DNA from 3 places in the Streptomyces sp. NPDC101152 genome. Region 2 is predicted to be linked to each of the others. Evidence: riboswitches for the same ligand, from Rfam matches in the RefSeq annotation. Region 2 holds a riboswitch; each other region holds the start of a gene.
What was found. A riboswitch is a leader RNA that binds a small molecule or an ion and turns the genes downstream of it on or off. The one in region 2 is predicted to bind cyclic di-AMP.
Positions count from the first base shown of each region.

Region 1: another riboswitch for cyclic di-AMP. It lies ahead of ACIRVK_RS27800 (peptidoglycan DD-metalloendopeptidase family protein); the one in region 2 lies ahead of ACIRVK_RS03520 (transglycosylase SLT domain-containing protein).
Region 3: another riboswitch for cyclic di-AMP. It lies ahead of ACIRVK_RS32625 (M23 family metallopeptidase); the one in region 2 lies ahead of ACIRVK_RS03520 (transglycosylase SLT domain-containing protein).

Region 1 is NZ_JBIWPO010000025.1:20,008-30,028, reverse strand. It holds gene ACIRVK_RS27815 (DUF6126 family protein) at 1-69, shown strand, start outside; gene ACIRVK_RS27810 (tyrosine-protein phosphatase) at 77-874, opposite strand; gene ACIRVK_RS27805 (alpha-galactosidase) at 1,040-3,112, shown strand; cyclic di-AMP (ydaO/yuaA leader) riboswitch at 3,418-3,577, shown strand; gene ACIRVK_RS27800 (peptidoglycan DD-metalloendopeptidase family protein) at 3,582-4,508, shown strand; gene ACIRVK_RS27795 (SGNH/GDSL hydrolase family protein) at 4,957-5,742, shown strand; gene ACIRVK_RS27790 (TetR/AcrR family transcriptional regulator) at 5,780-6,400, opposite strand; gene ACIRVK_RS27785 (hypothetical protein) at 6,410-6,736, opposite strand; gene ACIRVK_RS27780 (Glu/Leu/Phe/Val dehydrogenase dimerization domain-containing protein) at 6,786-7,964, opposite strand; gene ACIRVK_RS27775 (MBL fold metallo-hydrolase) at 8,181-9,407, shown strand; gene ACIRVK_RS27770 (DUF302 domain-containing protein) at 10,006-10,021, opposite strand, start outside.
Region 2 is NZ_JBIWPO010000002.1:207,928-217,948, reverse strand. It holds gene ACIRVK_RS03535 (polyprenyl synthetase family protein) at 1-367, opposite strand, end outside; gene ACIRVK_RS03530 (peptide MFS transporter) at 587-2,089, shown strand; gene ACIRVK_RS03525 (CocE/NonD family hydrolase) at 2,100-4,151, shown strand; cyclic di-AMP (ydaO/yuaA leader) riboswitch at 4,409-4,599, shown strand; gene ACIRVK_RS03520 (transglycosylase SLT domain-containing protein) at 4,603-5,085, shown strand; gene ACIRVK_RS03515 (HAD family hydrolase) at 5,099-5,902, opposite strand; gene ACIRVK_RS03510 (FAD-dependent oxidoreductase) at 6,177-7,376, opposite strand; gene ACIRVK_RS03505 (ATP-grasp domain-containing protein) at 7,444-8,712, opposite strand; gene fahA (fumarylacetoacetase) at 8,908-10,021, shown strand, end outside.
Region 3 is NZ_JBIWPO010000035.1:29,274-39,294, reverse strand. It holds gene ACIRVK_RS32635 (M16 family metallopeptidase) at 1-90, shown strand, start outside; gene ACIRVK_RS32630 (M16 family metallopeptidase) at 87-1,475, shown strand; cyclic di-AMP (ydaO/yuaA leader) riboswitch at 1,679-1,842, shown strand; gene ACIRVK_RS32625 (M23 family metallopeptidase) at 1,856-2,620, shown strand; gene ACIRVK_RS32620 (GntR family transcriptional regulator) at 2,810-3,502, shown strand; gene ACIRVK_RS32615 (HPr family phosphocarrier protein) at 3,643-3,924, opposite strand; gene ACIRVK_RS32610 (GNAT family N-acetyltransferase) at 4,123-6,945, shown strand; gene ACIRVK_RS32605 (DUF5998 family protein) at 6,989-7,585, shown strand; gene ACIRVK_RS32600 (alkaline phosphatase family protein) at 7,585-8,829, shown strand; gene ACIRVK_RS32595 (thymidine kinase) at 8,873-9,520, shown strand; gene ACIRVK_RS32590 (VOC family protein) at 9,544-10,021, opposite strand, start outside.

The DNA.
Region 1 (10,021 bases), on a different contig from region 2:
ATCTACATCGCGGTGGGCCACCTCTTCGCGGCCTTCGTCTACCTGTTGTTCGCGGTCGGCGCCAAGTAGCCCGGCGTCAGTCGAGCAGCCGCTCCCGCAGGCGCCCGCGGATCTCCGGCGTCACGCCGAGGCCCTGCTCCAGGTAGGGCTCGACGCCGCCCCACGTCTCGTCGATCGTCTCGAAGGCCGCCTGAAGGTATGTGGCGCGCGCCTCGAACAGGGGGCTGAGCAGTTCCATGACCTCGGGGGAGTAGCCGGCCCTGGAGGTGCTGCTGCGGCGCACCTTGTAGCGGCGGTGCTTGGCGTTCGACTCCAGGTAGTCGGCGACGATCGCCTCCCGCTCGACGCCCAGCGCGAGCAGGGTCACCGCTATGGACAGGCCCGCGCGGTCCTTGCCCGCCGCGCAGTGCAGCAGCGCGGGCAGGCTGTCCTCGGCGAGCGAACGCAGCACGCGCGCGTGCTCCTCGGTGCGTTCCCTGATGATCTTGCGGTAGGAGGCGATCATCCGGTTCGCCGCCCGGCCGTCGCCGAGGATCTCGCGCAACTGGTCGATCTCGCCGTCCCGGACCATCCTCCAGAACCCGGAGCCGTCCGCCGGATCCGACAGCGGCAGGTTCACGTTGCGCACCCCCGGCAGTTCGACGTCCGGGCCCTCCAGCTTGTGGTCCGCGGCGTTGCGGAAGTCGAAGATCGTGTGCAGTCCCAATGAGGACAGGAACGCGGCGTCCTGCTCCGTGGCGTGCGCCAGATGGCCGCTGCGGAAGAGCACTCCGTGCCGCACCCGTCGTCCGTCCGTCGTCGGCAGGCCGCCCACGTCGCGGAAGTTGCGCACTCCGGCCAGCTCCGGTTCGGTCGACGGGATCTGCTGCGTCACGGGGGCTCCTCCCATTCGGCCCCGCCGGCGCGGCTCGGCGACGGGCACCTCCTCGACCATACCGGTCGGTACGGCAATGAGTTGTCCACAGGCGTTGCCGCCGGGGGCCGCCGCCGTTGATGATGTTGCTGCTTGATCGCACCTGTTCGAATGTGTGGGGGCTAGATGCTCGAGATCTCCGACAACGGCCGTACCTGGCTGCTGACCGGCCCGGCCAGCGGCTACGCCGTCCATCTCACCGAGGACGACGAGCTTCTGCACCTGCACTGGGGGCCGCGGATCGCGCTCGCCGACGCCGAGGCGCTCGCCGTCCGTCCGCTGCCCGTCTACCGGCCCTTCGAGTCGCAGCTGGACGGCCGCGAGGAGTACCCGGTCGAGGGCGGCCCACGGTTCACGCGGCCCGCTCTGTCCGTGCGCACCGAGGAGCGGCGCGGCACCGAGTGGCGCTTCGAGGCGTACGAGGCGGAGGGCGACCACCTGCGGCTGCGCTTCCGCGACGGCGGGCTCCTCGTCACGCTGCACTACCGCATGCGGCGCGACGTGGTGGAACGCTGGGTGACCCTCGACAACGAGGGGCCCGCGCCCCTGGAACTGCTGCGCGCCGACGCCGCCACCTGGACGCTGCCCGACCGCGAGGGCTGGCGGCTGTCCCAGCTGCACGGCCGCTGGGCCGCCGAGTCCCTGCTGACCGCAGCGCCGCTCACCCATGGCGAGAAGGTCATCGGCAGCCGCCGCGGCCACACCGGCCACCAGCACCTGCCCTGGGTCGCCCTCGACACGGACGCCACCGAGGAGCGCGGCGAGGTCTACGGCTGCGCGCTCGGCTGGTCCGGTTCCTGGCGGATCGCGGTCGCGCAACTCCCCGACGCGCGCGTGCAGATCACCGGCGGCGCCGGCTACGACGACTCCGGGCTGCTGCGCCTGGCCGCGGGGGAGTCGTACACCACGCCCGTCTTCGCCGGCCTGTGGAGCGAAGGCGGATTCGGGGGCGCGAGCCGGGCCTGGCACGCCTACCAGCGTGCCTACGTCATCCCCGACGCCGACCGGGACCGGCCGGTGCTGTTCAACTCCTGGGAGGCGACCGAGTTCGACATCTCCGAGGAGCAGCAGGGGGTGCTCGCCCGCCGTGCCGCGGCCATCGGCGTCGAACTGTTCGTCGTCGACGACGGCTGGTTCGGCAAGCGCACCAGCGACCGCGCCGGACTCGGCGACTGGACCCCCAACCCCGACCGCTTCCCCAAGGGCCTGGCGCCGCTCGCCGACTACGTGCACGCGCTCGGCATGCAGTTCGGCATCTGGGTCGAGCCCGAGATGGTCAACCCGGACAGCGACCTCTACCGCGCCCACCCCGACTGGGTGCAGTACCAACCAGGACGAAAGCGGACGGAGTTCCGCAACCAGCTCGTACTGAACCTGGCCCGCGAGGACGTCCAGGAGTACCTCTGGGAGCAACTGGACGCCCTGCTGTCCAGCGCCTCGATCGACTACGTGAAGTGGGACTTCAACCGCTGCTTCACCGACGCGGGCTGGCCCGGCGACCCCTACCCGCAGCGCCTGTGGGTCGACCACGTCCGCGCCCTGTACGCCCTCCTCGACCGGCTGCGGGCCGCCCACCCGGACGTCGCCTTCGAGTCCTGCTCGGGCGGCGGCGGCCGGATCGACCTCGGCATCATGAGCCGTACCGACCAGGTGTGGACCTCCGACAACACCGACCCGCTCGACCGGCTCGCCATCCAGCACGGCTTCAGTCAGATCCATCCCGCGCGGGTGATGGCCGCCTGGGTCACCGACAGTCCCAACACCCAGCTCAACGGCCGGGTCAGCTCGCTGCGCTTCCGGTTCGTGAGCGCCATGGCGGGCGTGCTGGGCGTCGGCGGGGATCTCACCCAGTGGACCGAGGAGGAGCTCGCCGAGGCTCGCGACTGGGTGAGCCTCTACAAGGAGATCCGCCCCTTGGTCCAGCACGGCGACCTCCACCGGCTGCGGCCCCCGACGGGCGGCCTGTGCGCGGTGCAGTACGTGCGTGGGAACGAAACCGTCGTCCTCGCCTGGCTCCAGGCCCAGAGTTACGGAGAACCCGTACCGGCCCTGCGGCTGCGCGGGCTCGACCCGGCCGCGTCGTACGAATGCCCTGAAACGGGCGAAATTCATCGAGGGGCCGTTCTGTCGCATCACGGACTGGTCACCGGATTGCGCGGCGACCTCGATGCGACAGTCATCCGGCTGCGCCGCATCTGAGCCTTCTGTCCGAATTGCTGGCTTCATTCCAACTCGCTCTGGAATGGGAAATGCTGGAGCACCGTCACGTGAGGAGCGTCATATCCGTGACGGTGCGTTGCACGTCATGTTCACGTAATTCATCTGCTCTTCAAGGGTGTTCGGGTGATGTGGACGTTCGGTAATTCACGGAGGGTGACCGTGAATTCCGGCAGTCGATCTACGGAAACGCATTCCACGGGAACCGGCGCTTGTCCCTCTGCGTCCTGGTCGCTTACGTTCGCCACCAATCCGGACGGACGCCCAGTCCTGCCGCCGCCCGGAGCCCGCACAACTCACCCGTGAACGGCAGGAGCGGGGGACCCACAGGTACGACGCCTGTTCCGGTCTCCGGAACGGCTAGGGGTAAAGCCGCGCCGAAAAAACGCGGCCGGGCATCTCCAGCCCGCACCCGACAGCTCACCTCGCAGGCGACGGAGAGGAATTCGCCATGCCCGCGAAGGGTAAGCACCGCCGCCCGAAGCCCAAGCGCTTCACCCGCTCCATCGCCGTCGCCGGAACCGGCGGCGCCGCTCTCGCCCTGCCGCTCATGGGGGCCACCGGCGCCCATGCGGCCACCGCGCAGTCCGCCCCCCGGTCGGTTTCCGAAAAGGCCGTCCAGTCCCTTCCGGCCGTCGGTAAGAAGGCGACCGAAAAGAAGACCGCCGCCAACCATCGGGGTGTGCGCACCTATTCGGTCCGGGCCGGCGACTACCTCTCGAAGATCGCCGACGAGCAGCACGTCCGGGGCGGCTGGCACAAGCTGTACGCGGACAACCGCCAGGCTGTCGGCGCCGACCCGTCGCTGATCCACCCGGGCCTCAAGCTCACCCTCGACGGCGGGGCGACGCCGACCGCCACCACCAAGTCCGCGTCCCCCTCCGCCGCGTCGTCCTCTTCCGCTTCCTCTTCCTCGTCGAGCGCCTCCTCCGCCCCGAAGGTCACCCAGGCCGTCGCGTCGACCGCCACCGGCTTCAACCTCCCCGTGACCGGCGGCACCATCGGCACCGGCTACCACGTCGCCGGCAGCATGTGGGCCAGCGGCTACCACACCGGCGTCGACTTCGTCGTCCCGACCGGCACCCCGGTCAAGGCCGTGGGCGCGGGCACCGTCGTCACCGCCGGCTGGGGCGGCGCGTACGGCAACCAGGTCGTCATCAGGCTCGCCGACGGCTACTACGCCCAGTACGGCCACCTCTCCCAGATCTCCGTCTCGGTCGGCCAGAGCGTGACCCCGGGCGAGCAGCTCGGCCTCTCCGGCGCCACCGGCAACGTCACCGGTCCGCACCTGCACTTCGAGATCCGCACCACGCCAAACTACGGCTCCGACGTGGACCCGGTCGCCTACCTCCGCTCCAAGGGCGTCGCCGTCGGCTAGCCCCCGCCGACCACGCGCCCGACACGCCGCCGAAGGCCGGACCCCGATCCCCGGGTCCGGCCTTCGGTGTTGCGGTCGTGTGGCGGGGCGTCAGGCGGTGTCGACAGCACGGGTCGTCCCCCGCGGCCGCGGCGAGCGCCGTACCCCGCCATCGCGGCCGGCTCCTCGCCCACGACGACTTCCGGCACGGCCTCGGCAACGAACCATGTCCGGATCGTCTCCGACTGCTCGACGGTCCGCTGGTGGAACAACGGGCGACTTCAGGGTCTGGCGGTTCACCCGTCAACATCCCTGATCCGAGGGGTATTCCGGTCTTGGTGAACCCTTTGGCAGTGGTTTATCTCACCGCCCGTCAACCCTTTCCTACGGTCGCGTAGGTCACATTCGAAGGTGAATCATGGCCGCCGTGGCAGACGATTCGAAAAGTGACAGCAGAGACAGCGGAGCAGTGATCGGGTCGTACGTCGCGGTGGGGGACAGCTTCACCGAGGGCGTGGGAGATCCCGGTCCCGACGGGGCGATGGTCGGCTGGGCGGACCGGTTCGCGGTGCTGCTCGCGGACCGGCGCCCCGAGGGCGACTTCTCCTACGCCAACCTCGCCGTGCGCGGCAAACTGCTCGACCAGATCGTGGCGGACCAGGTCCCGCGGGCCGTCGAACTCGCGCCGGACCTGGTCTCCTTCTGTGCCGGCGGCAACGACATCATCCGGCCCGGCACCGACCCGGACGAGGTCGCCGAGCGTTTCGAGCGGGCGGTGGCGACGCTCACCCGGGCCGCCGGCACCGTGATGGTGACGACGGGCTTCGACACCCGTGGCGTGCCCGTGCTCAAGCACCTGCGCGGCAAGATCGCCACCTACAACGGGCACGTACGGGCCATCGCCGACAGGTACGGCTGCCCCGTGCTGGACCTGTGGTCCCTCAGGACCGTCCAGGACCGCAGGGCCTGGGACGACGACCGGTTGCACCTCTCGCCCGAGGGGCACACGCGCGTGGCGCTGCGGGCCGGCCAGGTCCTCGGCCTCGAGGTGCCGGCCGATCCCGACCAGCCCTGGCCGCCGCTGCCGCCGCGCGGCACCCTCGAGGTGCGGCGGGACGACGTGCACTGGGCGCGCGAGTACCTGGTGCCGTGGATCGGGCGCCGGCTGCGCGGCGAGTCCTCGGGCGACCACGTCACGGCGAAGGGCACGCTGTCGCCGGACGACATCAAGATGCGGATCGCCTCGGTGGCGTGAGGGCGGTGGGCGTCCCCCGGCGCGGGACGGGGGACGCTCACCCCTCTGATGCGGTCGACTCCGCCCGTTCCAGGCCCAGTTCGCGGGCCACGGCCTCGTCCACCCACTCCTGGGCGCGGGCCCGCGACACGGCGCCCGGGTACGACGTCAGCTGCACGGCGAGCCCGTCCAGCAGGGCCGTCAGGCGCAGCGCCGCTGCCGTCGGGTCCGGGCAGCGGAATTCGCCCGCGGCCACGCCCTCCGCGATGACCTCGGCGAGCGCGGCCTTCCACCGCCGGTCGAGGTCGCGGGTGACCTCCTGGAGCGCCGGTTCGCGCAGCGCCGCCGCCCAGCCCTCGATCCACAGCCGCCAGCCCTTGGCCTGACCGGTCGGGGCGTACCAGCGCACGGCCGAGCGCAGCCGCCGCAGCGCCGTGGTGCGCCGGCCGAGCAGCTTGCGCAGATGAGCCAGGTCGTCCTCGGCCGCATAGGTGAAGGCGGCGGCGACCAGCTTCTCCTTGGTGGAGAAGTGGTACAGCACGAGCGCGTTGCTCACGCCGAGCGCCGAGGCCACGTCGGCGATCCTGACCGCCGCGACGCCACGCACCTCGATCTGCTCGATCGCCGCCCGCAGCAATTCCTCGCGCCGCTCCGCCACGCTCAACCGCACTCTCGCCACGCGGTCACCTTATTCCGTAGCCACCGGCGATGCCGGGTGAGACCGCTGCTCGACGAGTTCCACCGGGTACAGCTCGGTGCGCGCGATCGCCGCGTCGCGCTCGCCGGCCAGGGCGGTGCGCCGCTCGTCCGCCATGAAGGCGTCGAAGCCGGTCCCGGAGTCGAACTCGATCAGCTGGATCTCGTCCGGCCCGCCCTCGGCGCCGTCGGTGCGGGCCCGTTGCAGGACACGTCCGCCGTGCTCGCCCAGCAGCGCCAGCACCTTGTCCTCGTACACGATGAGGGCCTCGGCCGCACCGGGCCTGGCCCACAGCAGACAACACAGTCGAACGGCCACGCCGGCCGACCCTACTCGGCCCGCGGAACCAGGACCGTGCCGCCGGGGGTCACCGGTACCAGCCGAACCGTTCCGCGATGACCGGCAGCCGGTCCGCCACGATGGCGTGGGCGGCCGCCCTCGGGGTCGTCCCGTCGGCCTCCGCGCGGGAGAGCATCTGTTCGGTCAGCGCCCGCATCGAGCGCCGCGTGTGGGCGAAGGCCTCGTCCGCGTCGGGACCGATGTCACCGAACAGCGTCCACCACCACCAGGCGTTCGTACCGGAGTTGACCACCACGTCCGGCAGCACGGTGACCCCGCGCGCGGCCAGCAGTTCCTCCGCCTCCGGCAGCACCGGCATGTTGGCCGCCTCGACGATCCAGCGGGCGGTGATCCGCTCCTGGTCGACGGTGTCGATCGCGTACGAGACGGCCGCCGGCACCAGCACCTCCGCGTCGACGGACAGCCAGGCCTCGCCCGGCAGTTCACGGTCCTGCGGGCGCAGTGCGGCACGGTCCACGGTGCCGTAGGCGTCGCGCGCCGCCAGCAGTGCCTCGACGTCCAGGCCGGCCGGGTTGAGGATCGTGCCCTTGATGTCGGCGACGGCCACGACCGAGAGCCCCGCGTGCGTGAGGAAGCGCGCCGTGGCCCCGCCCATCGTGCCCAGCCCCTGCACCGCCACCCGCGTGCCCTCGTACGGCACCCCGGCCCGGTCCAGCGCCGTCAATGCGGCCTCGGCGACCCCGCAGCCGCCGGCCAGTTCGTCGAGCCCGATGCCGTCCACCTCGACCGCGAAGGCGTCCGCGAGCCGCTCACGGGCCGCCGCCTCGTCGTCCAGCAGCGGATACACGGCCTGGATGGAGGAGACCAGCCCCGCCTCGGTGGCCGCCCGGTCCACCAGGTCCTGGGTCAGCCCCAGGTCCTCGCCCGTGGTCCAGCAGCTCTCGATGTACGGCTTCATCGCGCGCAGATAGCGCACCAGGAGCTCGTAGGCCCCCGCGTCCCGGGGATCGCAGTCGATGCCGCCCTTGGCGCCGCCCAGCGGGACGTAGCGGCCCTCGGGGTCGTAGTGCAGCGCCTCCTTCATGGTCATCCCGCGCGCGAGCCCGGCGACCTCCTCCAGGGTGCAGCCCGGGCGCATCCGCAGCCCGCCACTGCAGACACCGCGCACCAGCCGGTCGACGACCAGGAAACCCTGACGGCCGGTGACGTGGTCCGTCCAGGTGAGCGACATCAGCGGGGCGGTCATGAGGTCTCCTCGGCGGCGTTTTACTGAACTGCCGGTCAGTATCGGAAGCGGCCCCGGCCGTGTCAACGGCAACACCGCCCGGCTCCCGACGGTCGATGACAGCCCCGGTTTCTTTGGTCTTTCTTTGGAAACCGTCCGGCAGGACTCGGACGAGCCCGGTGTTGTCGGAAGGGGCACCCATAATGGACTGCCTCACCGACTCCACCTGGAGGTACCGTGTCCGGTTTCCGTCCCCTGAGCTCCGGGCTCCGCGCGCTGCAGCCCGCGGCCTTCGGCGCGGACCCGAGCGGTGAGCGGCTGGCACGCATCCGCAGATCGCCGCACTTCAAGGACGGCGTCTTCCAGAACCCCGGAGGCGTCGCCCGGACCCGGCCGTCAGGTTCCCTGACGGAGTTCGCCAAGGTCTTCTTCGACAAGGACGAACGACCCCGGCGCGCCCCCAGCGGGAACATCCCCGTCCACGGCACCACGCTCGCCGACATCGCGCGCCCGCCGGCCACCGGGCTGCGGCTGACCTGGATGGGGCACTCCAGCGTGCTCGCCGAGATCGACGGACACCGGGTGCTCTTCGACCCCGTGTGGGGAGAGCGCTGCTCCCCGGTCCCCTTCGCCGGCCCCAAGCGGCTGCACCCCGTACCGCTGCCGCTCGCCGCGCTCGGTCCGGTGGACGTCGTCGTCATCTCCCACGACCACTACGACCACCTGGACATGCCCACGATCAAGGCGCTGGCGGGCACGGACACCGTGTTCGCCGTCCCGCTGGGCGTCGGCGAACACCTGGAGTTCTGGGGCGTCTGCGCCGACCGGATCCGCGAGCTGGACTGGCACGAGGCGACCAAGGTCGGCGGCCTGACCCTCACCGCCACCCCGGCCCGCCACTTCTGCGGGCGCGGCCTGCGCAACACCCAGCACACCCTGTGGGCGTCCTGGGCCGTCGCCGGTCCCGAGCACCGGATCTACCACAGCGGCGACACCGGGTACTTCGAGGGCTTCAAGGACATCGGCGCCGAGCACGGCCCGTTCGACGCCACGATGATCCAGATCGGCGCGTACTCCGACTTCTGGCCCAAGAACCACACGGACTCTGCGCCGGTTCCGGGCGCGTGGCCGGACATTCACATGAGCCCTGTCCAGGGCGTCCAAGCGCACCTTGACCTGCAGCAAGGCGAGCCCAGTGGTGTGCTGCTGCCGATCCACTGGGGGACCTTCAACCTGGCCTTCCATCCGTGGGCCGAGCCCGGTGAGTGGACCAAGGCCGCTGCTGATGCGGTGGGGCAGGCGGTCGCGCTTCCTGTGCCGGGGCAGCCGTTCGAGCCGGCCGGGGTGCTGCCCGTCGAGCCGTGGTGGCGGGGTGTGGGGTACGTGCCTGACCATGAGTGGCCGGTCCCCGCGCTCGCCGTGAAGCCGGCTCGTGAGGATCTCGATCTTGTGGGCGAGGTCTGATCATGGACGAGCTGAGGTGTGTGAGGGATGCCTTGGCGGTCATGTCGGAAGCTGAGCGGCTGCAAGCGTTTCGGACGATCCATGGGTCCGCGCGGCTGCAGAAGGAGAAGGCGTGGGAGTACCGGCCGCTGCCTTCCATGCCCCGTAGAGGGGTGATTGCTCGGGTGAAGGTGACTGGCGCATAGCAGAGGGCCGGGACGGGCACCCGCTGGTGGACGTGCTCCGGACGGCCTGGCCACTCTGGCGCCGGATGCGTGCCTGGGTCGGCTGTCCACGCGGCTGGCCGAGTGCGCCGAGGAGGGGACCGGGGGTGAGGTCGTCCTCATGGCCGTCGAGTGGGAGCCCCAGGCTGTGCAGTCGTACGTCCCCACGCGCGGGGACGCATCGGGTGAGGAACGTCTGAAAGTCGGGTGACCTGACCGTCAGGAGCGGCGTCCTCAGGTTCGACGTCCTCCGCCGGACGCCGTCGGCCGACCGGGGGTCCCCGAGGCGGGTGCGGTGGAGAACCCGTATATGAAGCCCTGCAGAACCACGGGGGTTATCCGGCTTGGGGCCGCTCTTGCCCGCGACGCGGTTTCCGTGAGGGCCGCGCCCCTGCTCAGCACTTCGCGCCG
Region 2 (10,021 bases):
CGCCGGTCAGCACCGCCACCGAGTTGCCCCAGCGGGTGTTCGCGCTGTCGACCCCGCGCCGCACCGCCGCCTCGTCCATGACGTCGTCGTGGTAGAGCGTCGCGAGGTGGGTCAGCTCCACCACCACGGCCGACGGCACCACACCGGGCGCATACGGATCGCCGAACTGGGCAGCAAGCATCACAAGGAGCGGCCTGAAGCGCTTTCCACCCGCCCGCACCAGGTGCTGGGCAGCCTCCGTGATGAAGGGGACCTCACTCTTGGTTGCTTCGAGCAAGCCCTCCTCGACGGCCGCCAATCCGGCCTGGACATCGGCTTCGAGAGCCTGGTCCCGCACGCTCAGCCCGAACGGCCCGACGACGGTCACGAGGGGTCTCCTGTCTGCTGGTGTCTATGGGCGGTTACGCGGTTTGTCGATAGGTCGCTGCCATCACTCAAGTCAGCGTATCCGGTCACCTTTCGATCACCGATGCCGCCCACCCGTCCAGGCCGGGCGGTATCGGATCACGACCGGTATGTTTTTGATCACCTGATATGAACTGATATGTACCGACCTGGGCAGTCGGTCGGGAGGGAAGCACGGCCCGTGTCCCGAACAGAAGTCGACGCCGAGCCCGGCAGCCGGCCTCCCCCCGAGGACGACCACGCCTTCCTCGGTCAGCCCAAGGGCCTGCTCACCCTCTCCGGCCTGGAGGTCTGGGAGCGCTTCTCGTTCCTCGGCATGCAGGCCATCCTGGTGCTCTACTTCGCCGACACCCTCGCCCACGGCGGCATGGGCATGTCGGCCGGCACCGCCGCCTCCGTCTCCGCGGCCTACGGCACCCTCGTCTACCTGGTCTCCGTCGCCGGCGGCTGGCTCGCCGACCGCATCCTGGGCTCCTACCGCGCGGTCCTGTGGGGCGGCATGCTGATCGCCTGCGGTCACTACGCCATGGCCGTGCCGACCTCCACCATGACCTGGGCGGGCCTCGGCCTGATCAGCGCCGGCACCGGGCTGCTCAAGCCGAACGTCGCCACCATGGTCGGCGAGCTGTACCGCACCGCCGACGAACGCCGCGACGCCGGTTTCGCGCTCTACTACATGGCGATCAACATCGGCGCCTTCGCGGGCCCGCTGATCACCGGCTGGCTCGGCGACCACAAGGGCTGGCACTGGGGCTTCTCGGCGGCCGCGGTGGGGATGACCTTGGGTCTCGTCCAGTACGTCGCCGGCCGCCGTCACCTGGCCGGGCGCAGGCGGACGGCGGAGTTCGCCCTCGCCCCGGACGCCATGCGCCGCGCGATCCGCCTGATCGTGGCGGGCCTGGTGACCGTGGCGGCGGTCGCCGTCGTCCTGGGCGCCGCCGGCCGGCTCACCATGGGCCGCTTCGTCGATGTGCTCACGCTGGTCTCCGTGATCGCCCCGGTGGCCTACTTCACGGTGATGTTCACCAACGCGCGCGTGACGCCCGCAGAACGCGGCCGGCTGCGCCCGTACGTCGTCCTCTTCCTGGCCTCCACCGTCTTCAACTTCATCCTCTTCCAGGCCTACTCGACGATGATGCTGCTGGCCTCGACGAACGCCGAGACGGCCATCCTCGGCTTCGACTTCCCGGCGAGCTGGTACGCCTCCGCGCTCGGCGCCTTCGAGGTCGCTCTCGCGCCCGTGGTCGCCGCCCTCTGGGTGCGCATGGGCCAACGCCAGCCGCACGCCTCCAACAAGATCGCCATCGGCGTCGTCCTGGGCGGCCTGTCGTTCCTGCTGATGGCTCTGCCGACCTCGGGGCACGGATCCGACGACCACCTGATGTCGGCCTGGTGGATCGTGGGCTCGTACCTCCTGCTCGGCCTCGGCGACATCCTGCTGGAGACCTCCGGCATGTCGGCCACGACGAAGCTCGCCCCGGCCGTCTTCGCCAGCCAGACCATGTCCCTCTGGTTCCTGTCCCTCGCCCTCGCCAACGGCATCCAGGCCCAGACCGTGAAGCTGTACGACGACGTCTCCAAGCCCGCCTACTTCGGCGTCAACGGCGCGATCGCGGTGGCCGCCGGCCTGGCCGTGGCGGCCGCCGCGCCCTGGCTGCGCCGCACGATGCACCCCGTCCACTGAGGTCACCGCGATGAGCCCGCACATCCGTACGTCCTTCCCGCACGAGACGACCCACGAGGACGCCTGGATCCCCCTCACGGACGGCACACTGCTGTACGCGCGCGTGTGGCGCCCTTTGACGAACGAGCCCGTACCGGCGCTCCTCGAATACCTCCCCTATCGCCTCTCCGACTGGACCGCGCCCCGCGACCACCAGCGCCACCCCTGGTACGCCGGCCACGGCTACGCCTCCGTCCGCGTCGACATCCGGGGCCACGGCAACAGCGAGGGCATCCCCGGCGACGAGTACTCGGCGACGGAACTCGCCGACGGCGTCGAGGTCGTCAACTGGCTCGCCGCGCAGCCCTGGTGCGACGGGAAAGTGGGCATGTTCGGCATCTCCTGGGGCGGCTTCAACTCCCTTCAGATCGCGGCCCTCGCGCCCGAACCGCTCAAGGCGGTCGTCACGGTCTGCTCAACGGACGACCGCTATGACAACGACGTGCACTACATGGGAGGTTCCGTCCTCGCGGTGGACATGCACGCATGGGCGGCGACCATGCTCGCTTTCGCCGCCCGCCCGCCGGACCCCCTGTACGTCGGCCCCGTCTGGCGGGAGATGTGGCTGAGGCGCCTCGAGACGATCGACCCCTTCATCCACACCTGGCTGGCCCACCAGACACGGGACGAGTACTGGCGCCACGGCAGCGTCTGCGAGGACTACGGCGCGATCCGGGCGGCCGTCCTCGCGGTGGGCGGCTGGCACGACCCGTACCGCGACACGGTGCTGCGCCTGGTCGAACACCTCCCGGCGGACCGGGTGCGCGGCCTGATCGGCCCCTGGTCGCACCAGTACCCGGACCGCGGCCTGCCGCCCGGCCCGGCGATCGGCTTCCTCCAGGAGACCCTGCGCTGGTGGGACCACTGGCTGAAGGGGGCCGACCCGGGGGCGATGGAGGAACCGCTGCTGCGCGCGTACATCAGCGACTCGCACCGCCCGGCGACGGTGTACGGGGTGCTGCCGGGGCGGTGGGTGGGGGAGGGGGCTTGGCCTTCGCCGGGGGTGAGGGTGGTGTCGTACGGGCTCGGGGACGGTGCTGTGTCACATGCCACTGATCCGAACGGTGGTGTGTCACACACCACCCCCGTCCCCGTCCGCTCCCCCCAGCACACCGGCACCGACGCCGGCCGCTTCTTCCCCTTCGGCAACGATGCCGATCTCCCGCCGGACCAGCGCGAGGAAGACGGGCGGTCGGTCTGCTTCGACTTCGCGGTGACCGAGGAGACGTGGGTGCTGGGCCGCCCGCGAGTGCGGTTGCGGGTGACCTCGGAGGTGCCACGCGGTCAGATCGCCGTACGGGTTTGCGACGTCGCACCCGACGGCGCCTCGACCCTGGTGACTCGGGGCGTGCTGAACCTCTCGGCGCGGCACGGCCGCGACAGGAACCTCCCCTGGCCGACCGGCGCCACCGAGGACGTCGACTTCGAACTGAACGGCATCGGACACGCCTTCCCGGCCGGCCATCGCATCCGGCTGGCCGTCTCCTCCGCGTACTGGCCGTGGATCTGGCCGCAGCCCGGTTCGCAGGCGGGCTTCGCCCTGGACCCGGCGGGCAGTGCGCTGGAACTTCCGGTACGCGCGCGTGCGTCGGACGAGCCGGCGATCACCTTCGAGGAGCCGGAGCAGGCCGGACCGCTCGGCGTGAACTCCCCCGTCACGCTGGACGAACCGCGCCCCGAACGGCTGGTCGTGCGGGACGTGGCCAAGGGCGAGTGGCGCCTGGAGGTCGACCCGCGCTACGGCGGCACGCGCGTGTACCCCGACGGCCTGGAGTTCACGGAGGACGCGTTGGAGACGTACACGATCCGGGAGGCCGATCCCCTGTCGGCCCGTACCCGCTCGGACTGGTCGATCCGGCTGCACCGGCCGGACCTGCCCTGGGAGACGACGATCCGTACGCGCTCCGAGGTCACCTGCGACGCGGAGGCGTTTTTCACCTCCAATGAGGTGATTTGCACGGAAGGCAACGAAGTGACCTTTCACCGGACCTGGGAGAAGCGGATTCCACGCACGGCCGGTTGAGGGCGAGTTGAGGTCATTGCCCGAATTGCCGCTCTTGTCTTCACCAGTGACTTGACTCACGCCGGAGCATGATCCGCACTTCGGGTGCATTTCGACCGGTACGCCTTTGCCCAAGCGTCAGTTGAAGCTTGGCAACAGCAAAGGATCAAGCACCCCATACGCCTCCGATCAAGGTCAATAGGGGTGATGTGTGAATCCGGCACTTGTTCCGGGCATGTGCTCTCGCATACGTTCCCGGCCTGTCGGGCGGACGCCGAATCCTGCCGCCGCCCGAACCACCAACCGAGAACGCACGGCAGGAGCGGGGGAACCAGGTAGGCCGCCGGACCGGATGTCTGTGGGCATTCGGGACGGCTCGGGGTGAAGTCGCACCGCCGTACGGCGGTGCGGCCGGGCATCTCCCGCCCGAACCCGACAGCTCACCTCGCAGGCGACGGAGAGGAACCTCGTCATGTCTGCTGCCGTTCAGCACCGCCGTACCCGAACGTCCCGCATCGTCCGCAAGCTCGCCGTCATCGGCACGAGCGCCGCCGTCCTCGCCCTCCCGGTCATCGGCGCGACCAGCGCCTCCGCGGCCACCACCAACGTGGTCACCGCCTCCTCGCTCGGCTATGCCAACAACCTGGACGGCTGGATCCGCGCCTCCCTCCACGTCATGGCGCAGCACGGGATTCCCGGCTCGTACAACGGCATCTACCGCAACGTGATCCGCGAGTCCTCGGGCAACCCGCTCGCCATCAACAACTGGGACTCGAACGCGCTCCGCGGCACGCCGTCGAAGGGCCTGCTGCAGGTCATCGACCCGACGTTCGCCGCGTACCACGTGGCCGGCACCTCGTACGACCCGTACGACCCGGTTGCCAACATCACCGCCGCCTGCAACTACGCGGCCGCGCGCTACGGCTCGATCGACAACGTGTACGGCGCCTACTGAGCCGGCCAACGCTTCAGAAGAGTCTCTCGAGGACGACGGCGATGCCGTCGTCCTCGTTCGACAGGGTGATCTCGTCGGCCACGGCCTTGAGTTCGGGGTGCGCGTTGGCCATCGCGACGCCGCGGGCGGCCCAGTCGAACATCGGGATGTCGTTGGGCATGTCGCCGAAGGCGATGGTCTCGTGCGGGCCCAGACCCAGGTGTCCGGCGGCCAGCGCGAGGCCCGTCGCCTTGGTGATGCCGCAGGGCTGGAGTTCGACGGTCCCGGGTCCCGACATCGTGACGGTGGCCAGCGAGCCGACGACCGAACGGGCCGTCGCCGCCAACTCGTCGTCGGACAGGTACGGATGGCGCAACAGCACCTTGCTGATGGGTTCGCACCACAGGTCGTCGCGCCGCTCGACCCGTACGGCGGGCAGCGTGGGGTGGGGCATCAGGTACCCGGGTTCGATGAGTGTGAGCCCGTCGACGCCGTCCTGGTCGACGGCCGCGTACACCTGGCCCACCTCGGCCTCGATCTTGCCGAGGGCGGTCTCGGCCAGCTCCCGGTCCAGGGTGACGGACCACAGCAGACGGTCCGCGCCGGCGTCGTACACCTGCGCGCCCTGTCCGCACACCGCGAGCCCCCCGCTGCCCAGGTCGTCGAGGAGCGTCCGCACTCTCGGGGCCGGCCGGCCGGTCACCACGAGGTGTCGGGCACCGGTGCCGGTCACGCGCGCGAGAGCGGCGAGGGACCGGTCGGACAGGGTGTCGTCGCCTCGAAGAAGAGTGCCGTCCAAGTCGGTGGCGATGAGGGCATATGCGGTGGGTGCGGCCATGATCAGAGAATACGGACCGGACACGCCCCCGACTCATCCCAAACCGGTCGACCGGCCTGTTCACCGCGGCCAGACCAACTCCCTTTCCGGCAGCGGCGCTTGGCAGGAACGCCCGCACCGAGCCCCGCCCCTGGTCGCGGCGGAGGAACACGGCGGTTCCCGGTCGGCGTCGGGTGCGAGGCCCGTCACTCGTACGGGGCGATCGGCCCGGGCGGCGAACCCGGGTGAGCGGCCGTGGGGACGTGACCTGCGGCCGCTCGTCGCCGACCGGGGTTCAGCCGTGCGCCGCCGCCAAGTGCCGAGCGAGCCTCGGGGACGCGAATTCCGTGCCGCAGACGAAGCGCATCACCGGGCCGTACGAGGCCGCGGCCGGCAGGCCGGTGAAGTACAGGCCGGGGACCGAGGAGACGTATCCGGCGCCCAGCTTGGGCGTGCCGCGGCTGACGGCGAGGTGGGTACGCAGTTCGGGGCCGAGGAAGTCCATCGCGGCGATGTCCACCCGGTATCCGGTGGCCGCGATGACGTGGTCCGCGGAGAGGTTCTCCGTAGCGCCGCCGAGGGTGCGCACGGTGAGCGTCGGGCTGCCGCCGTCGGCATCGGTCCGTACGATCCGCTCGACCTCGCTGACCTGCACCTTGCCCTCGAAGCGGTCGCGCAGCCACCAGGCGCCGAGCGGGCCGAGGACCCGGCGGACCAGGTAGTGGCGCACCTCGGCCGGAAGATAGCGGTAGGGGTGCGGGTAGTAGCTCAGCGCCCACAGGGACCAGGCGCGGCCGAAGGGCGACTCGGGACGGAGTTTGGGCTGCTCCCAGGGCGGCGCGCCGAAGGCGACCCTGCCGCGGCCGCGGGAGACCACCCGCACCCGGGCACCCGCCTCCGCCGCCAGCACGGCCGTCTCGAGCGCGGACTGGCCGGCGCCGACCACGATGAGGTCCTTGCCGGAGTACCGCGTGAGGTCGTGGTGCTGGGAGCTGTGGGAGACGGGGCCCGTGGGCGTGGGCCCGTCCGCCGCGGCGGCCAGTTCGGCGGGCAGGTGTGCGAGGCCGTGCAGCCCGGTCGCCACGACGACCGCCCGCGCGGTGAACAACTCGCCTGAGTCCAGCTTCAGTTCGAAGCCGCCGCCGCTGGCGCGGTCCACCGAGACGACCCGCATCTGCTCCAGCTCGGGCACGAGTTTCTGCTGGAACCACTCGCCGTACGCGATGAAGGTCTCGACCGGGATGATGTCCTCGTCGGTGACCAGCCGCCGGATGCCGGCGGCGTCGCAGTAGTCGGCGAGGGTGTGCCCCTGCTGCGGCGCGTCCAGGCTGGAGGCCACGGGCGTCGACTTCAGGAGCATCTTGGCGGGCATGTGGTCGCGCCAGCTGACCATGGGCTCGCCGAACACGCGGACCGGGATGCCGCGTGCGCGCAGATGGGCGGCGGTGGACAGGCCGAACGGCCCGGCGCCGATGATCGCAACCGGTTGAATCACGAAGTCCCTCCCCAGGACGGTCTTTTCGCCACTTCGTGTGGTTCGGTTCGGACGGCTGACCGGTCGGCTAGCCACCCGAACTGGTGGTATTGCCACGGCGGTTGGTCCGCCACAGCTGATACAGGTGCTTCGCGCCCGGCCGCACGAAGCGTGCGAGCATCGTGAGGAACGGCAGCGGGTCGTCACCCGCGAGCCAGGCCAGCTCCGTCCCGCTCGCGCGCGCCGGTGCGTGCGGCGTCGTGTAGCCGCTGCGGCGGTAGGCGAGCAGGGCGGGCAGGTCGATGTTCTCCACGATGTACCGGTGACCGGCTCGCTGTTCCCCCTCCGGGACGGTGCGGCCGGTCAGGTCCAGATGCATGGCGCGGACGACGTCCACCCCCGACTCGTTCTCGAAGAGCCGGAACTGGGCGCCCATACGGGGGTTGAAGTCGAGGAGCTTGTACCGTCCGTCGCGCCGGTCGAAGCGCAGGTCGAGGTCGATGACGCCGGTGAAGCCGATCTGCTTGATGAAACGCGCGGCGAGGTCCGCGAGTTCCGGGTTGTCGACGACGTACGCGTTCGCCGTCATTCCGGCATGCGGCGGCCAGGAGCGCACCTTCACGCCGGTGAACATGGCGAGCGGGGTCGAGTCCTGGTCGAAGTAGGCGTGCACGATCCAGTCCTCGGCGTCCTCCCTGGGCAGGTACTCCTGGAGGATCACGCCGGGATGCTCGCCCCAGTCGCGGGCGAGCCGCAGCAGGCCCTCGCGGGTGGCGATCCTGGTCGTGCCGTTCACCGCGGGCCGCCTGCGCCGCAGGAACGCCTCGCGGTTCTTGGCCACCACCGGGAAGCGGGCCTTCTCGGCGAAGGTCACGATGTCGTCGTACGACTGCGGGAACGCGGCCGTGGGGGTCGGGATGCCGTGCTCCACGCACAGTTCGTGCAGGCCCTGTTTGCTGGCCAGGCGGCGCGGCAGATCCGCTTCCACGCGAGGGAAGAGGAAGCGGCCGGCGAGTTCGCCCTGGTGCTCGGCGATCAGGACGGCGGCCTCCTCGTCGGTGGGGACGAGCACGGTGGGGCGGCCGATGCGGCGCCCGACCCGCAGCAGACCCTCCACCAGGTGGCCGGGGTCCTCGGTTCCGGTGGTCGGCCAGACGAAGGCCTTCTTGAGGTAGCGGGAGGAGGCGGCGGGCGTGTAACGGTCCTCGGTGATCGCGTACATCGGCACGCCGAGTCGGCCCAGGCTGCGGATCGCGCCCACACCGCCGTGGTGCAGCGGATAGTCGCCGAACTTGACGATCAGGCCCGGCACGTCACGGTCGGCCTCGAAGGGCACACTGCTCGTGCTCCTGGCCACGGGTCCCCCCACGCGTCCCCCCTACGGACCGGACCCACCCCGTCCGTGTCCCCCAAAGGACGCTAAGCCGGAATTGGGGCATCCGACAAGGCCAATTCGGACATTGCAAACTCTTTAGGCACTGCCCAAGACGGCGGGCGCACCCGTAACGTGTGCCATGACCAGCCGGAACGCACGAGAGCGAGGCAGCACCCGATGCCCCCCTTCGATGTCCCCGAGGGCGATCCCTTCGGTCCGCACAACCTTCCGTACGGCGTCTTCTCGCCCGCCGGTTCGACGCAGCGGAGCGTCGGCGTCCGGCTCGGCGACCACGTCCTGGACGCGGGCGCGGCGGCGCGGGCGCTGGGCTCGCCGTACGCCTCCCTGCTCGCGCGGCCCTCGCTCGACCCGCTGCTCGCGGCGGGCCGTACCGCCTGGTCGGAGGTGCGGCGCGGGCTGACGGCGTGGGTGACCGAGCCGGCTCATCAGGAGGCGATCGCGGGGTTCTTCCACCCCCTGCCCTCGGTGACGCTGCACCTGCCTTTCGAGGTCGCGGACTACGTCGACTTCTACGCGTCGGAGAACCACGCGCGCAATGTCGGGCAGATCTTCCGGCCCGACGCGGCGGACTCGCTGACGCCGAACTGGAAGCACCTCCCGATCGGCTATCACGGGCGGTCGGGGACGGTGGTGGTCTCGGGAACCGATGTCGTGCGGCCTTCGGGCCAGCGGAAGGCTCCGGGGGACGCGGAGCCTGTCTTCGGGCCCTCGGCCCGCCTCGACATCGAGGCCGAGGTGGGTTTCGTGGTGGGTGTGCCGTCCAGGATGGGAACGTCCGTGGGGCTCGGGGAGTTCCCGGAGCACGTGTTCGGGCTCTGCCTGCTCAACGACTGGTCGGCGCGCGACATCCAGGCCTGGGAGTACGTCCCGCTCGGCCCCTTCCTCGGCAAGTCCTTCGCCACGTCGGTGTCGGCCTGGATCACCCCGCTGGAAGCGCTGGAGCACGCGCGCGTGGCGCCGCCGCCCCGCACGCACGCGTTGTTGCCGTATCTGGACGACTCCGGCCCGGACGCCGAGCCCGGCGGTTACGACCTGCGGATCTCCGTCGCCGTCAACGGCCATGTCGTCTCCGAGCCGCCCTTCTCCACCATGTACTGGACGGCCGCGCAGCAGCTGGCCCACATGACCGTGAACGGGGCCTCGCTGCGGACGGGCGACCTCTACGGGTCGGGCACGGTGAGCGGTGCGGAGCCCTCGCAGCGCGGGTCGCTGCTGGAACTGACCTGGAACGGACGCGACCCGCTGGAACTCCCGGAGGGCAAGCGGACGT
Region 3 (10,021 bases), on a different contig from region 2:
GAACCCGCCGAGGACGCCGATCCCCCCGAAGACCCCGAGGCCGAGGCCACGGTCGAAGCCGGCGACGACAACGAGGAGGCGGCCAAGTGACCGAGCTCGCCACGATGGACTTCCACCCGCAGCCCCAGGCCGGCGAGGCCAGGCCCTGGGCGTTCCCGGCGCCCACGCGCGGGGAGCTCGGCAACGGCCTGACCGTGCTGCGCTGCCACCGGCCCGGCCAGCAGGTCGTCGCCGTCGAGGTGCTCCTGGACGCGCCCCTGGAGGCCGAGCCGGCCGCCGTGGAAGGTGTCGCCACGATCATGGCGCGCGCCTTCTCCGAGGGCACCGACAAGCACTCCGCCGAGGAGTTCGCCGCCGAACTGGAGCGCTGCGGCGCCACCCTCGACACGCACGCCGACCACCCGGGCGTGCGCCTGAGCCTCGAGGTCCCGGCCTCGCGGCTGGTCAAGGCGCTCGGTCTGCTGGCCGACGCCCTCAGGGCGCCCGCCTTCGCCGACAGCGAGGTCGAGCGGCTGGTCCGCAACCGTCTCGACGAGATCCCGCACGAGCTGGCCAACCCCTCCCGCCGTGCCGCCAAGGAACTCTCCAAGGAGCTGTTCCCGGCGACCTCGCGCATGTCGCGCCCGCGCCAGGGCACCGAGGAGACCGTCGAGAAGATCGACGCGGCCGCCGTCCGCGCCTTCTACGACCGCCACGTCCGGCCCGCGACGGCCACCGCCGTGGTCGTCGGCGACCTCACCGGCATCGACCTGGACGCCCTCCTGGGCGAGACCCTGGGCGCCTGGACGGGCTCCCGGGCCGAACCCCGCCCGGTGCCCCCCGTCGCCGCGGACGACACCGGGCGCGTGATCATCGTGGACCGTCCCGGCGCGGTGCAGACGCAGCTGCTCATCGGCCGCGTCGGCCCCGACCGGCACGACCGCGTGTGGCCCGCGCAGGTGCTCGGCACGTACTGCCTCGGCGGCACCCTCACCTCGCGCCTGGACCGCGTCCTGCGCGAGGAGAAGGGCTACACCTACGGTGTGCGCGCGTTCGGCCAGGTCCTGCGCTCCGCCCCGGACGGGACCGGCGCCGCCATGCTCGCCATCAGCGGCTCCGTCGACACCCCGAACACCGGACCGGCGCTCGACGACCTCTGGAAGGTGCTGCGCACCCTCGCGGAGGGGGGCCTGACCGACGCCGAGCGCGATGTCGCCGTCCAGAACCTCGTCGGGGTGGCGCCGCTGCGGTACGAGACCGCGGCGGCCGTGGCGAGCACGCTGGCCGACCAGGTCGAGCAGCACCTGCCGGACGACTACCAGGCGACGCTGTACCAGCAGCTCGCCGCGACGGGCACCGTGGAGGCCACCGCGGCCGTCGTGAGCGCCTTCCCGGTGGACCGCCTGGTGACCGTCCTCGTCGGTGACGCGGCCGAGATCAAGGAGGCCGTCGAGGCCCTGAACATCGGTGAAGTGACCGTCGTCTCCGCCGAGTAGCGGCACGCGTGCGTGGCGGGGCCCTGGTGACGGAAGCGTCACCAGGGCCCTCGTATGTCCGAATTGAAGGAAATTTGAAGGAGAGTGGGCTGTTTGCCCTGTGGGATGCGCTACAAACTCCGTGATCCGTTTGGGAATTGAAAGTCGCCCCGCTTAGCGTCGTCCGGGCTGTCCGTCAGGCACCGCGCCGCACCCGCGGCACCGGACAGTCATCGCCGAGTCCCCGTACGGCGCGAGCCAGGGGAGCCGGGGACCCAAGTCAGTCCCTGGGGTGAATCGGACGCCCGCGCGTGCAGCGAGGGGGTCCGTAGGAGACCTTCCTGCTCCGAACCCGTCAGCTAACCCGGTAGGCGAGAAGGAAGGAAAGGACCAGCCTGTACATGGCGTTCATGTGCGCCACCGGGAAGCACCGTCTTCCCAGCCGGATCAAGCGTTCCACCGCCCACGCCGCAGGCGTCGCGGCCCTCGCCGCCACCGGCGTCGTCGGCTCCCTCGCGGCCCCCGCGCTCGCCGCCGACAACTCGGTCGAGCAGACCGGCCTCACCCCCGTCATCACCATCGGCGACTCGATCGCCGCCAAGATCGACGCCCAGGCCGCCGCGCAGAAGCAGGCCGCCGAGACGGCCGCCCGCAAGAAGGCGGCCGAGGAGGCCGCGCGCAAGAGGGCCGAGGCCGAGGCGAAGCAGGCCCGCGAGGCAAAGGCGCGCGCCGCCCGCGAGGCCGAGCGCAAGCGCCTCAACACGTTCGTCGCGCCGATCTCCGACTCGTACGTCTCCACGGGCTACAAGGCCAGCAGTTCGCTGTGGTCCTCCGGCAGCCACACCGGTATCGACTTCCACGCCGCCACCGGCACGACCGTCCACGCGGTCGGCTACGGCACGGTCGTCCAGACCGGCTGGGGCGGCGCGTACGGCAACCAGATCGTGATCAAGATGAACGACGGGACGTACACCCAGTACGGCCATCTGTCGTCCATCGGGGTCTCCGTCGGCCAGCAGGTCGCCACCGGCCAGCAGATCGGCCTGTCCGGCTCGACCGGCAACACGACCGGACCGCACCTGCACTTCGAGGCCCGTACGACCCCCGAGTACGGCTCCGACATCGATCCCGTCGCCTACCTGCGCTCGCACGGCGTGGACGTCTGACGAAGGATCGCGAGATCCCGTGAAGGCCCCGGCTCCCCGAGCCGGGGTTTTCGCCGTTTGTGCCGCCCCGCTGGCCAAAAAATATCCATGGATTCCGGTCCGCCGTCGGAAATTCCCGCCCATTGCAATAGAGTCACGGAACACACGTCAATGGTCGACGTTTCACGGGGATTAAGGCGGAGGTCGGACATGCGTATTCCGGCGCACTCGGTGTGCACGGCCATCCGGGACGACATCGTCGCGGGTGTCTACGAGCGCGGCAGCCGCCTCACCGAGGAACTCCTCGCCCGCCGCTACGGCGTCTCGCGCGTCCCCGTCCGCGAGGCCCTGCGCACCCTGGAGGCCGAGGGCTTCGTCGTGACCCGCCGGCACGCGGGCGCGTGCGTGGCCGAGCCGACCGAGCAGGAGGCCTCCGACCTGCTGGAGATGCGTCTGCTCCTGGAGCCGCTCGGCGCCTCACGGGCCGCCCAGCGGCGCACCGAGGCTCATCTCAAGGTGCTGCGCGGCCTGGTCAGGCTGGGCCAGGAGCGGGCCAGGAGGGGCAACAGCGAGGATCTGCGGTCCCTGGGGGCCTGGTTCCACGAGACGCTCGCCCAGGCCTCCGGCAGCCCCGCCATGACCTCGACGCTGACCCAGTTGCGCCACAAGATCGCCTGGATGTACACCGTGGAGGCGCCGGCCGACCCGGTCGAGTCCTGGGCCGAGCACGGGGCGATCGTCGACGCCGTGGCGCGCGGCGACGGCGAGCGCGCGCGGGCGATCACGGCCCTGCACACCGAGCGCTCCGCCGCGGCGCACCGGCTGCGTTTCGGCGCCCCTGAACGGGTGAACGGTGTGAGGAACTCGCAACATGCCGTAAACACGCCGAGCCTGCGGCATTAACACGAGCGCCGTATACAAAGAGAAGAGAATTCGCAGGGGGGTTATTCATGCTGCCCGTCGCGGAGAATTCTGCGGCCTGGGCGCGGGAAATGCGAAGGGCTCGCCCGGTAATTCGGACGAGCCCTTCTGTGGTGCCGTGATCAGACGGTCTCGGGAAGCTCCTCGAGCCCCTCGGCGACCAGCTTGGCGAGCCGGTCGAGGGCGGCGTCCGCGCCCTCGGCGTCGGAGGCGAGGACGATCTCCTCGCCGCCCTGGGCGCCCAGGCCCAGAACGGCCAGCATGGAGGCCGCGTTGACGGGGTTGCCGTCGGCCTTGGCGATCGTCACCGGGATACCTGCGGCCGTGGCGGCCCGGACGAAGATGGAAGCGGGGCGGGCGTGGAGGCCCTCGGCCCAGCCGACGTTGACGCGGCGCTCAGCCATGTGATGCTGCCCTTCGGTGTTCAGGGTTGTCTAGACCAGTTTCCCACAACGTGAAGCGTCTCCGGAGCGGACCTTCGTTCCGTCCGGGGTGAGTGGTCGGGCCGCGGCCTCGGCCCGACCTCCGTCCCTCGCACTGCTCGGTCGTCGTCCACAGACTGCCTCGCGCCGTTGTCGGACGCGAGCCGTAGTCTGGGGCCCATGCAGACCTCGTCGGACCGGCACGAGTACCCCGCCCACTGGGAAGCCGACGTGGTGCTGCGCGACGGCGGCACCGCGCGCATCCGCCCCATCACCGTTGACGATGCGGACCGGCTGGTCAGCTTCTACGAGCAGGTGTCGGACGAGTCGAAGTACTACCGCTTCTTCGCGCCCTACCCGCGCCTGTCCGCGAAGGACGTCCACCGCTTCACGCACCACGACTTTGTGGACCGGGTGGGACTCGCGGCCACGGTCGGCGGCGAGTTCATCGCCACCGTACGCTATGACCGCATCGGCGCCGACGGGCTGCCCGCCTCCGAGTCCGACGAGGCCGAGGTCGCCTTCCTCGTCCAGGACGCCCACCAGGGCCGCGGCGTCGCCTCCGCCCTCCTGGAGCACATCGCCGCCGTCGCGCGCGAGCGCGGCATCCGCCGCTTCGCCGCCGAGGTGCTGCCCGCCAACACCAAGATGATCAAGGTGTTCACTGACGCCGGGTACACCCAGAAGCGCAGCTTCGAGGACGGCGTCGTGCGCCTGGAGTTCGACCTCGAACCCACCGACCGCTCCGTCGCCGTCCAGCGCGCGCGTGAGCAGCGCGCCGAGGCGCGGTCGGTACGGCGGCTCCTGGTGCCGGGCTCGGTCGCCGTCGTCGGCGCCGGACGCACCCCCGGGGGCGTCGGCCGCGGCATCCTCGACAACATCAAGGAAGCCGGTTACGCCGGACAGCTGTACGCGGTGAACAAGGCGTTCCCCGAGGACCTCAAGGAACTCGACGGCGTCCCCGCCCACCGCTCGGTGCGGGACATCGACGGGCCCGTCGACCTCGCGGTCGTCGCCGTACCGGCCGAGCACGTCCCCGAGGTCGTCACCGAGTGCGGCGAGCACGGCGTGCAGGGACTGGTCGTCGTCTCCGCCGGGTACGCCGAGAGCGGCCCCGACGGGCGCGAGCGCCAGCGCGAACTCGTCCGGCACGCGCGCACGTACGGCATGCGGATCATCGGGCCGAACGCCTTCGGGATCATCAACACCTCCCCCGAGGTGCGGCTCAACGCCTCCCTCGCCCCCGAGATGCCCCGCCCCGGCCGCATAGGCCTGTTCGCCCAGTCCGGCGCCATCGGCATCGCCCTGCTGTCCCGGCTGCACCGGCGCGGCGGCGGCGTCACCGGCGTCACCGGCGTGTCGACCTTCGTCTCCTCCGGCAACCGCGCGGACGTCTCCGGCAACGACGTCATCCAGTACTGGTACGACGACCCCGACACCGATGTCGTCCTCATGTACCTGGAGTCCATCGGCAACCCCCGCAAGTTCACCCGCCTCGCCCGGCGCACCGCGGCCGCGAAACCACTGGTCGTCGTCCAGGGCGCCGGCTCCGCGCCGCAGGGGCACGCCGTACGGGCGACCCGGCTGCCGCACGCCACCGTGTCCGCGCTGCTCAGGCAGGCCGGGGTGATCCGGGTCGACACCATCACCGAACTCGTCGACGCGGGGCTGCTGCTGGCCCGGCAGCCGCTGCCGGCCGGGCCGCGGGTGGCGATCCTCGGGAACTCCGAGTCGCTGGGCCTGCTCACCTACGACGCCTGTCTCTCCGAGGGACTCAGGCCGCACCGGCCCCTGGACCTCACGACGGGTGCCACGGCGGGCGACTTCCACGCGGCGCTGCTTCGGGCCCTCGGCGACGACTCCTGCGACGCGGTGGTCGTCACCGCCATCCCGGCGATCGGCGAGGCGTCGGTCGCGGACGCCGAACTGGCGCAGGCACTGAAGTCCGCCGCCGACCAGGTCCCCGGCAAACCGGTGCTCGTCGTGCACGTGGAGCTCGGCGGGCTCGCCGAGGCGCTGTCGGCGGCGGTCAGCACCGCACCCGAGCCGGACGCCGCGGCCTCGGGCACCCGCAGGCTGCGCCCCTCGCAGCAACTGCCCGCCCCGGCACCGGCGCAGGCCCCCACCCCGGACGTCGGCCCCCGCCTCATCCCGGCCTACCCCGCGGCCGAGCGGGCCGTCCGGGCCCTCGCCGAGGCCGTGAAGTACGCCCAGTGGCGGCGCGAGGCCGCCGAGCCCGGCAAGGTGCCCGAGTTCGACGACATCGACGAGAAGGGCGCCGCGCGGCTCATCGACGGCATGCTCGCGCGCGGGCAGGGCCTCACCCTCGGCACCGAGGAGACGTACGAGCTGCTCGGGCGGTACGGGATCACCCTGCACAGGGCGATACCCGCGTTCACCCCGGACGACGCCGTCCGGGCCGCCGGCGAGCTCGGCCACCCCGTCGCCCTCAAGGCCACCGCCCCGCACCTGCGACACCGCGCCGACCTCGGCGGCGTCCGCCTCGACCTCGCCGACGAGGAGCAACTGCGGCGGGCGTACGCCGAGTTGACCGGCCTGTTCGGCAAGGCGGAGGAGCTGCGGCCGGTCGTGCAGGCGATGGCACCGCGCGGCGTCGACACGGTCGTACGGGCCGTCATCGACCCGGCCGCCGGTGCCGTCCTCTCCTTCGGGCTGGCCGGGGCGGCCTCCCAGCTGCTCGGCGACATGGCCCACCGGCTGGTCCCGGTCACCGACCGGGACGCGACCTCGCTGGTCCGGTCGATCCGGACGGCACCGCTCCTGTTCGGCTGGCGCGGCTCCACCCCGGTCGACACACCCGCGCTGGAGGAACTGCTGCTGCGGGTGTCCCGGCTGGTCGACGACCACCCCGAGGTCGTCGCGGTCACCCTGGAGCCGGTCGTGGTCGCCCCGCGGGGCCTGAGCGTTCTCGGTGCCTCCGTGCGCCTCGCGCCGCCGCCCGCCCGTGACGACCTCGGTCCGCGCACGCTCCCGGTGTACTGAACGACCCCTGAGCGGTGCCTCGCAGTCAGTGCGCCCCCGTAGGATGGACGCCATGGCCAAGACCAGTACGACGACCCAGGGGCTGCGAGCGGCGATCGAGCGCAGCGGCTACTACCCGGCCCTCGTGGCCGAGGCGGTGGAGGCCGCCGTGGGCGGCGACTCCATCCGGTCGTACCTGGTCCACCAGGAGACGACGTTCGACCAGAACGAGGTGCGGCGGCACGTGACCGTGCTCGTCCTCACCGGCAACCGCTTCATCGTCAGCCACACCGACGAGCAGGCCGCCGACAGCACCTCCCCGACGCCGTACGCGACGACGTCCACGGAGTCCGTGAAGCTCGGCCGGATCTCCTCGGTCGTGGTCAGCCGGGTGGTGGCCAACCCGGAGCAGTACACCCCGGGCACCCTGCCCCGCGAGGTCGTCCTGACCATCGGCTGGGGTGCCGTCTCCCGCATCGACCTCGAGCCCGCCGCCTGCGGCGACCCCAACTGCGAGGCCGACCACGGCTACACGGGCAACTCCACGGCGGACGACCTGAGCCTGCGCGTCAGCGAGGCCGGGGACGGCCCGGAGACCGTGCGCCAGGCCCTCATCTTCGCCCAGTCGCTCTCCGAGGCGACCGCGGACATCACCCGCTGATGACCCACCCCTCTCCCCGCGCCGCCCACGACCCGGGGCGCCCCGCACCCACCCCTCCCGACGCCGTCTGGGACGCCCACATCGAACCCCTGTCCGTCGACTCCGCGCCGCTGCCCGAGTACGGCAGCGGTTCGCTCGCCGACCTGCTGCCGACCCTGGCGGCCGGCATGGGCGTGCCGGGGACAGCGGCCGCGATCGCCGAGCTGGCGCCCGCCGACCGGAACTGCGTGTTCCTTATCGACGGCCTCGGCTGGGAGCAGCTGAGAGCACACCCCGAGGAGGCGCCCTTCCTGACCTCCCTGCTCGGCAGCTCCCGCGGCGGTACCGGCCGCCCGCTGACCGCCGGCTACCCGGCGACCACGGCGACCTCCCTCGCCTCCGTCGGCACCGGCCTGCCGCCCGGCGCGCACGGTCTGCCCGGCTACACCGTGCGCGATCCGGACACCGGCGTGCTGATGAACCAACTGCGCTGGCAGCCGTGGACGGCACCGCATGTGTGGCAGCCGTACCCCACCGTCTTCCAACGCGCCCACGAGGCCGGTGTGCACGCGGCGCAGGTGTCCTCGCCGACCTTCGAGAACACCCCGCTGACCAAGGTCGCGCTCAGCGGCGGAACGTTTCACGGGCGGCTGTCGGGCGAGGACCGCATGGATCTCGCGGCACAGGAACTGGCCGCCGGCGACCGCTCCTTGGTCTACACGTACTACGCGGAGCTCGACGGCGCAGGCCACCGCTACGGCGTCGACTCCGACACCTGGCGCGGCCAGCTCATGCACGTCGACCGGCTCGTGCAGCGCCTCGCCGAGCAACTGCCGCCGCGCAGCGCGCTGTACGTCACCGCCGACCACGGCATGCTCGACGTGCCCTTCGACGAACAGCACCGCATCGACTTCGACGAGGACTGGGAACTGCGCGCCGGCGTCGCCCTGCTGGGCGGCGAGGGCCGGGCACGTCACGTGTACGCCGTCCCCGGCGCCGCGAACGACGTGCTGACCTGCTGGCGCGAGGTGCTCGGCGAGCAGTTCTGGGTGGCCTCGCGCGACGAGGCGATCGCGGCGGGCTGGTTCGGACCGCGGATCGACGAACGGGTGTACGCCCGGCTCGGCGACGTGATCGCGGCCGCGTGCGACGACGTGCTGATCATCGCGTCCGAGCGGGAGCCGAAGGAGTCGGCGATGGTCGGCAACCACGGCTCGATGACCCCCGCCGAGCAGCTGGTCCCCCTGCTCGACGTACGCTCCTGAAGCCCGTTTCCCGTACCGCTTGCCGAAAGGTGCTCAACCACCCATGCCCGAGCTGGTGTTCTTCTCCGGAACCATGGACTGCGGGAAGTCGACGCTGGCGCTGCAGATCGAGCACAACCGCTCGGCGCGCGGACTGGTCGGGATGATCTTCACCCGCGACGACCGCGCTGGCCAGGGGAAGCTCTCCTCCCGCCTGGGGCTGGTCACGGACGCGGTGGAGGTCGAGGACGAACAGGACCTGTACGCCTACCTGGTCGACCACCTCTCCCAGGGCGGCCGGGCGGACTACGTCATCGCCGACGAGGCGCAGTTCCTGGCACCCGGGCAGATCGACCAGCTCGCGCGCGTGGTCGACGACCTGGGCCTGGACGTCTACGCCTTCGGGATCACCACGGATTTTCGCTCCAAGCTCTTCCCGGGCTCCCAGCGCCTGGTGGAACTGGCCGACCGCGTGGAGGTCCTCCAGGTCGAGGCCCTGTGCTGGTGCGGCGCCCGCGCCACGCACAACGCCCGCACGATAGGCGGGGAGATGGTGGTCGAGGGCGCCCAGGTCGTGGTCGGCGACGTCGACCAGTCGGACACCATCGGCTACGAGGTCCTGTGCCGCCGCCACCACCGCCGCCGGATGACCGCGGCCACGGCCCGGGCTGCGGCCCTGTCCCCGGACGTGCTGCCGGTGTCGTCCCTCTGAGAGGTCCTGCCGCGGACTGAAGGTCAGTGCGGGCTGTGGACCAGGGCGAAGCGGGCGCCCTCGGGGTCGGAGACGATCGCCAGCCGGCCGTGGGCCGTGTCGTGCGGGGCCTTGAGGGTGTGGCCGCCCAGGTGGGCCACGTGGTCGACCGCGTCGTCCGTGTCGACTACCTCGAAGTACGTCAGCCAGTGCGGTCCCTGGTCGCGGGGCAGGGCGTGGCCGACGCCGTGGATGCCGGCGACCGGGCGGCCGTCGATGTGGAGGGTGACGTAGTCGAAGTCGGCGGAGACGACCGGCTCCTCCTCGTAGGCGAAGACCGTCTCGTAGAACTTGGCCACGCTCGCCGACTCGAAGGTCAGCAGTTCGTTCCAGGCCGGGGTTCCGGGGACGCCGGTGAGGGTGGTGCCGTAGTGCTCGGCGGTCTGCCAGATGCCGAAGACGGCGCCCGAGGGATCGGAGCCGATGGCGAGACGGCCGGCCTCGGCGGCGTCCAGCGGCCCC